DNA from 3 places in the Propionibacterium acidifaciens genome. Region 3 is predicted to be linked to each of the others. Evidence: riboswitches for the same ligand, from Rfam matches in the RefSeq annotation. Region 3 holds a riboswitch; each other region holds the start of a gene.
What was found. A riboswitch is a leader RNA that binds a small molecule or an ion and turns the genes downstream of it on or off. The one in region 3 is predicted to bind cobalamin.
Positions count from the first base shown of each region.

Region 1 (2,260 bases), 1.1 Mb from region 3:
AAGATGATGCCCGAGCCGATGGCCGCCTGGATGGCGAACAGGCCCGACTCGACCTCACCGGCCGGTTCGAACAGCGGCTTGAACCAGGGCTCGGCGCCGGCCTGCTCGGCCGCCTCGGTGGCCGCGTCGTCCGTGCCGCCGAAGGCCTCGTCCGGGTCGGAGGCCATCTTGTTGCCCACGACGAGCGAGATGAGGAAGATGAGGACGACGGCGCCGAGCAGCGCCCAGGTCACCCACTTCTTCGAGCTGGTCAGGGCGCTGGATCCGGTGTCCGCGGTCCCGGCCGCGCCGGTCCTGCTCGTGGTGGTCTCAGACATGGGAGTCCTCCTTCGCGACGGCCGCGGCGCCGGCCCGGCCTGCGCCGATGTCGAAGCCGAGACCGGCCAGTTGCGGGGCGGCGACCCTCACCAGGAAGCGGAACAGGAGGATGCCGAGGAAGCCCTCCATGATGGACAGCGGGACTTGCGAGACGGCGAAGATGCCGAGGAACTTGAGGGCCGCGCCGACGACGCCGCTGGAGGCGTCGGGGAAGGCGAAGGCCAGCTGGAAGCTCGTCACGCAGTAGGTGGCGAGGTCGCTGATCGCCATGCACAGGAAGATCGCCAGGGCGTTCGGCCCGTGCAGCCTCTTCGTGAGCAGGTAGACCCAGTAGCCGATCCACGGGCCCGCGATGGCCATGGAGAAGGTGTTGGCGCCGAGGGTCGTGATGCCGCCGTGGGCGAGCAGCAGGGCCTGGAAGACGAGCACGATGACGCCCATGAACGCCATGACCGGCGGTTTGAACAGGATCGCCCCGACGCCGGTGCCGGTGGGGTGCGAGCTCGAGCCGGTGACGCTCGGCAGCTTGATGGAGCTGAGCAGGAAGGTGCAGGCGCCGGCGGTGGCGAGCAGGAGCTTGTTCTCGGGGTGCTCCCTGACCTCCTTGACGACCTTCACCGCCCCGTGGATCACGAACGGAGCGGCCGCCGCGTACCAGATGGCGCATTGGGCTGGGGGGAGAACGCCTTCAGCGATGTGCATGAAGTCATTCCTTTCTCGGGATCGTGCGTCCCGTCGCGGAAAGGGCCCCGAGCAGGACGTTCTCTGGCTCGCATCTCGTCGATGCTCACAGTGGCGCGACCGTGCCGGACTCCCACCGGCTTCCCGTCGCTGTCAGGGGCTTGTGCACTCGGGATTATTGCACCCGCGGGGTCCGAGCCCCCAGGCGACTCCCGGGAAGTCCCCGCGCCTCTGATCTGCTTTCGTGATTGCGCATGACGGCATGGAACGACTGACTAGGGAACGGACTGGTGGGGCCGGTCGCGGGTTCGGGGGCGCCCGCTCCCGTCAGTGCCCTTCTCACCGTCGTCCCGTCCCGCCCGGGCCGGGCGCTCCGCCGCGCGGAGAACGAGGAAGGAGCGCTGCACCGGGTCCCGCCCGCCTTCGGGACGCCGGGCGGTCGCCCGGATGCCGGATGACCCGTTCGCAGGGCCCACGGGCGCTCCGCCGCGCGGAGAACGAGGACGCTCGGAGGACTCTCCCTTTTCGACCCTCATCGTCATTGCGCATGCTCCGCACAGCGAGTCCGCTCGCAGAGTCCGCTCGGACCGCTTCGGTCGGGGCCGTCAGGACAGCGTGTAGAACTCCAGCGCGATGTTGTCCGGGTCGCGGAAGGCGATGAGCGCGCCGGTGGCTCCGCGGACGATGCCGCTGTTCTCCACGCCCGCACTCCCGAGCCGGGCCTCCCAGGCGCGCAGCACGGCCGTGTCGGGCACCGCGAGGCTCAGATGGTCCAGGCCGGCGCGGTGCTCGTCGAAGGGGCCGGGTGCCGCGGTCCTGCCGTGGCTGACGAGGCCGAGCGTCACCGGGCCGAGCTGCACCAGCGCCTTCGTCATGGGGCCGATGTCGAGGCGTCGCAGCTCCCGGGCGCCCAGCACCCGCGTGTACCAGGTCACGCTCGTGTCGAGGTCGGTGACGGTGATGCCGATGTGGTGGACGCCGGTGATCTGCGGGTACGCGCTCATGGCATCGAGTGAACCACCCGGATCGTCTCAGGACGAGGGCCCGGGCGAGCTGGCTCCGGCGGGCGCGACGACCCGATCCGGACGGGCTCGCAGCGCTCCTCGGCTCCTCCTCCGCCCGGGGCGGCGCACGTGCGCGAGCGTGCACGTCTCGGGGCGGGGCCCGGGGCCTCTCCCGCCCGGGCGGTGACGGCATCGGTCGGGCGCTGGCGTCGTCCCTGCGTCCTGTCTCGTCGTGCGGAGACGTTCACTGCGCGCAG
Region 1 is NZ_CP033719.1:1,208,218-1,210,477, reverse strand. It holds gene EGX94_RS05145 (energy-coupling factor ABC transporter substrate-binding protein) at 1-317, opposite strand, end outside; gene EGX94_RS05140 (energy-coupling factor ABC transporter permease) at 310-1,020, opposite strand; cobalamin riboswitch at 1,054-1,187, opposite strand; gene EGX94_RS05135 (VOC family protein) at 1,605-2,003, opposite strand.
Region 1: another riboswitch for cobalamin. It lies ahead of EGX94_RS05140 (energy-coupling factor ABC transporter permease); the one in region 3 lies ahead of EGX94_RS09620 (ABC transporter substrate-binding protein).

Region 2 (2,260 bases), 200 kb from region 3:
GGCCCGGCGGTGACGACGACTGGTGATGGGCATGACGGCCTCCTGCGATGGTGCGGACGCGGTCACCATACCCATGAACGGACTGAAAAATACAAGACCTTTGTGTGAAATTCTTTGCGAACTCCACAAGGAAATTCGTTGCCATCTCAGAAGGTGAGGCAGGGCTTCCGCCGGTGGACTCCCGCGGCTCCCGGGCGTCTTCGCACGACGACCGCAGGGCCGGGCGGGCCGGTGCGGTGACGGGCGTCCGCCCTGCGGTGCTCGTGCGGCCTCACCGCGGGGCGGGCGGGTCCGGAGGCCGGCGGTTCCCGACCGCCCTCCCGCGCGGCCATGGTCTCGACCAGGTGGTCGGCGTCTCGAAGACGCGGCCCGACCGCCTTCCCGCGCGGTCATGATGGCGGGGAGCCGCTCCCGCCGGTCGTGATCCGGGGCCGTCCGCTCCCGACCGCACTTCTCCCGGAAACCGCAGGACGATCGCCGTTGCCCGTACGGAGCCGGGCGCTCACCGCTGCCCGCCGAGGTGTGCACGGGCCGAATCCATGGGCCCCGGGGGTATGCGGTGGCGTCGTCTTGTGTACATTGAGAAGTGCTGGTTCGACCCATCGTCAGGTGGGTCGTCGCAAGAGGGAATTCCGGTGAGAGGCCGGAGCTGTCCCGCAGCGGTATATGGGAACAACGCCACAACGGGCACTGGGCCGCTCGGCCTGGGAAGCGGTGGCGTAGGAACCGGGAGCGATCCCGAATGCCCATGAGCCCGAAGACCTGCCAGCCGCAGCAGCGCCAGCTGCTGCGGAACGTGCCCCGCGGAGGGTCCACGGATCGAGGCGATCGGTGCCCGGCGATGCGCATCATCGTCGGCGTCGGTTCCCTCGGATCAGTGCCAGCGGTTCCGGCGAGCGTCTGCCGGGCGAGCCGGTGGGAGTCACCGGCGGACCCGCAGGTCCGGGAGTCGAGGCCGCGGACGGGCGCTCGGGTCCCGTGCTCGGCGCCCGCCGATGACCGGTCGGCAGCCAGTCCCCGGTGCGCCCTACCGCAGAGCGCACCTTGACCCTTCAGGAGCAGGAGTCGAATGAGCAACACCGAATCGGGCGCCCCCGCGGCCGAAGAGGCCACGCCCACGCAGCTCAGTCTCGCCGGCGATTTCCCGGCAGCCACCGAGGAGCAGTGGGAGATCGAGGTGGCCAAGGTTCTCAACCGTGGTCGTCCCCCGGAGAAGCAGCTGACCTTCGAGCAGTGCATGAAGCGTCTGACGGTCCACACCGTCGACGGCATCGACGTCAAGCCGATGTACAGGCGCGATGACGTCCCCGGTCCACTGGGCTATCCCGGGGTCGCCCCCTTCACCCGCGGCGCCGCCGTCCGCAACGGCGAGGCCGACGCCTGGGACGTGCGCGCTCTCCACGAGGATTCCGATGCGGCCTTCACCCGCAAGGCGGTCCTCACCGATCTCGAGCGCGGCGTCACCTCCATCTGGCTGCGCGTCGGCTCCGATGCCGTCGGGCCCTCCGACGTGGCCGAGGTGCTCTCCGACGTGCTCCTCGAGATGGCGAAGATCGAGGTCTCCTCCCGCGAGGACCAGAAGGCCGCCGCCGAGGCGCTCCTGGCCGTCTACGAGGCCTCCGACAGGCCCAAGGACCACGTCTTCTTCAACCTCGGCATCGACCCCACCGGCCTGGCCGCCCTCCGGGGCTCCGCCGCCGACCTGTCGGGGCTCGGCGAATGGGTCCGGCGCACCGCCGCCTACCCGAACGGCAATGCGATCACCGTCGACTCGACGATCTACCACAATGCCGGCGCCGGCGACGTGGCCGAGCTCGCCTGGGCGCTGGCCACCGGCGCCGAGTACGTGCGTGCACTCGTCGAGCAGGGCGTCGACGTCAACGAGGCCTTCCGGGCGATCGAGTTCCGCGTCACCGCCACCCACGACCAGTTCCTCACCATCTCCCGGCTGCGCGCGCTCCGCACGTGCTGGTCGCGGATCGGCGAGGTCTTCGGCGTGGACGAGGACAAGCGCGGCGCCCGTCAGAGCGCCGTCACGAGCTGGCGTGAGCTGACCCGCGAGGATCCCTACGTCAACATCCTGCGCGGCACGATCTCCACCTTCGCCGCCGCTGTCGGCGGCGCCGACGCCATCACGACCCTGCCGTTCTGCGCCGCCTTCGGCCTGCCCGACGACTTCGTCCGCAGGATCGCCCGCAACACCGGCATCATCCTCGCCGAGGAGGTCAACATCGGGCGCGTCAACGACCCGGCCGGCGGC
Region 2 is NZ_CP033719.1:2,073,201-2,075,460, forward strand. It holds gene EGX94_RS08765 (ABC transporter substrate-binding protein) at 1-33, opposite strand, end outside; cobalamin riboswitch at 574-784, shown strand; gene mutA (methylmalonyl-CoA mutase small subunit) at 1,070-2,260, shown strand, end outside.
Region 2: another riboswitch for cobalamin. It lies ahead of mutA (methylmalonyl-CoA mutase small subunit); the one in region 3 lies ahead of EGX94_RS09620 (ABC transporter substrate-binding protein).

Region 3 (2,260 bases):
CTCGGCGCCCAGGTAGGAGTCGACCGGGTCCATCGGCGAGGCCTCGGCGAGGAAGAGGGTCAGGGCGCTCACCGCGAGGACCAGCGAGGCGCACTTGAGGACCTGCTCCAGCGCGTGCCGCGCCGGTCCGACGAGACCGGCGCGGCGTCCGGGGGCGGGAGCGGCGGTCCGGGAGGCGATCGTGCTCACGCCGAGACGCCCCACGAGCCGAGGTTGTGGATGACCTGGAGGAAGTGGTCGTGGGGGTGCACGCGCTGGGTCCCGATGCCGAGGCCGTCGCGCACGAAGTAGTTGTGCGTGATGGAGCAGATCGTCACGATGTAGCAGATCGTCACGTACGGGGCGTCGCCGAGGATCGAGCCGCCGGTCGTGCCGTCCCACAGCGCCGCGTGCCACTGCTCGCGGGCGGTCCCCTGGTCGGAGGCGGCCAGCGCCTCGTCGAGGTGCCCGTCGACGGTCGGATTGGCGTAGCAGGAGATGTTCGACCAGCCGCGCGAGTGGCCCGACGAGCTGCGGAGCATGGTGTATTCGTGGTAGGGGTTGAGTCGGCCGCCGCCGAGGACGACCGCGTTGGAGCGGTTGTGGTCGACCTGCCAGGTGAAGTCGCCGGACGTCGGTTCGACCTCGATGCCCAGCGGGGCCATCTGCGCCGAGAAGGCCTCGGCGATGGCTTGGCGCCCCGAGTCGTTCGGCGGGTAGAGCAGCTGGAAGGAGGCCCGCTGGTCGTCCTCGGCGCGGATGCCGTCCGAGCCGGCCCGCCAGCCCGCGTCCTCGAGGATCCTCTGGGCGCCGGCCGCGTCGCCGTCCACGAGCGAGGCGGTGTCGGCCTTGATGCCCCAGTCGAACGAGTCGAAGATGTCGAGGGCGACGGTGCCGTGGCCCATGAGGCTGTCGTCGATCATCTGCTGACGGTTCACGCCCGTCACCATGGCCCTGCGCAGGGCCGGGTCGCCCGCCGCCGCGTTGCCGACCTGCTGGCCCTCGACCTCGTTCCCATTGACCGCTGCGGGACAGCTCCGGACTCGCACCGGATTCCCTCTTACGACGATCCGCCGACGCGCACCGGCGACGACGAACCGAACCAGCGGACGCCACATTGGCCACGACCACCGCCCGGCACCACCCGTCGGGCGCCCCTCAGCGCCTCAGCGCCTCTGCAACTGGACCGGCGTGCACGCCGCATCACGGTCGGCGCCGGCGCCGAGGTTCGCGTAGTGCTCGTCGCACCAGCCCTGGACGTCCCCGCCGGAGCCGAAGCCCTTGGAGACGAGGGTGACGAAGATGAACTGGTCGTCGGTGACCGCCGGACCGTAGGCCGAACGGCGCACGAGCAGCACCTGGGTGCCGTCGAAGGCGAAGCGGTCGACGAGCGCCTCGTACTCCGCGAGGACGATCGGCGCGGAGTCGACGGTGGCCTTGCCGCTGGGACGCGAGGCGGGCTGGTTCGGCGACAGCACGACATGGCTGCCCACCAGGGCCGCCCACTGGCCCTGCACCGGCTGGATGCTCGCCCAGCCGGCATCGGCGTGACCCGACAGCTCGCCGTAGGCCTGGGTGTCGGTCGACAGCGAGGAACCGGCCGGCGAGCCGGCCGTGGCGGGCGTCGTGGAGATCGCCCGGGCCGACTCCGAACCGGCGGTGGCCCGCTCGTCCCGCGAGGGCCCGGCGCCGAGCGCGAAGAGCACGACGACGAGCGCGAGCGCCAGCCCGATGGTCGACCACCGGATGATCTCACCGCGGCTGCGCCCACTCCGCGCCGGCCCGCCCCGTGCTGCGTTCAAAAGGTCGATCCTCCCCCGTTGCGCCCGACTCCCCCCCCCGGGACGCCTCCACCGTACCGGTTCGCCCCGTCCGGGAGCCGTTCAGGCCCCGGGCGGAAGGAGCGCACCGGGACGACGAACGGGCACCACCCCGCGGGGTGGTGCCCGTTGCGGCGCCGTTCCTCAGCCGACGGGCCGAGCCGTGCGCCTCGCTCCGGAGCGTCTCACTTGAAGGAGACGGTGGCGCCGACGGCCTCGAGCTTCTCCTTGGCCTGCTCGGCGGTCTCCTTGGCAACCTTCTCGAGGAGGACCTTCGGGGCGGCCTCGACGAGATCCTTGGCATCCTTGAGGCCGAGGCTCGTGAGAGTACGGACCTCCTTGATGACCTGGATCTTCTTGTCGCCGGCGGCCTCGAGGACGACGTCCACCTCGGCATCGCCCTCGTCGGCGGCGGCCTCGCCGTCAGCGGCGGCGACGCCGGCGGCCGGGGCCGCCGCGAC
Region 3 is NZ_CP033719.1:2,270,294-2,272,553, reverse strand. It holds partial or broken gene EGX94_RS09620 (ABC transporter substrate-binding protein) at 186-953, opposite strand; cobalamin riboswitch at 948-1,089, opposite strand; gene EGX94_RS09615 (hypothetical protein) at 1,146-1,781, opposite strand; gene rplL (50S ribosomal protein L7/L12) at 1,985-2,260, opposite strand, start outside.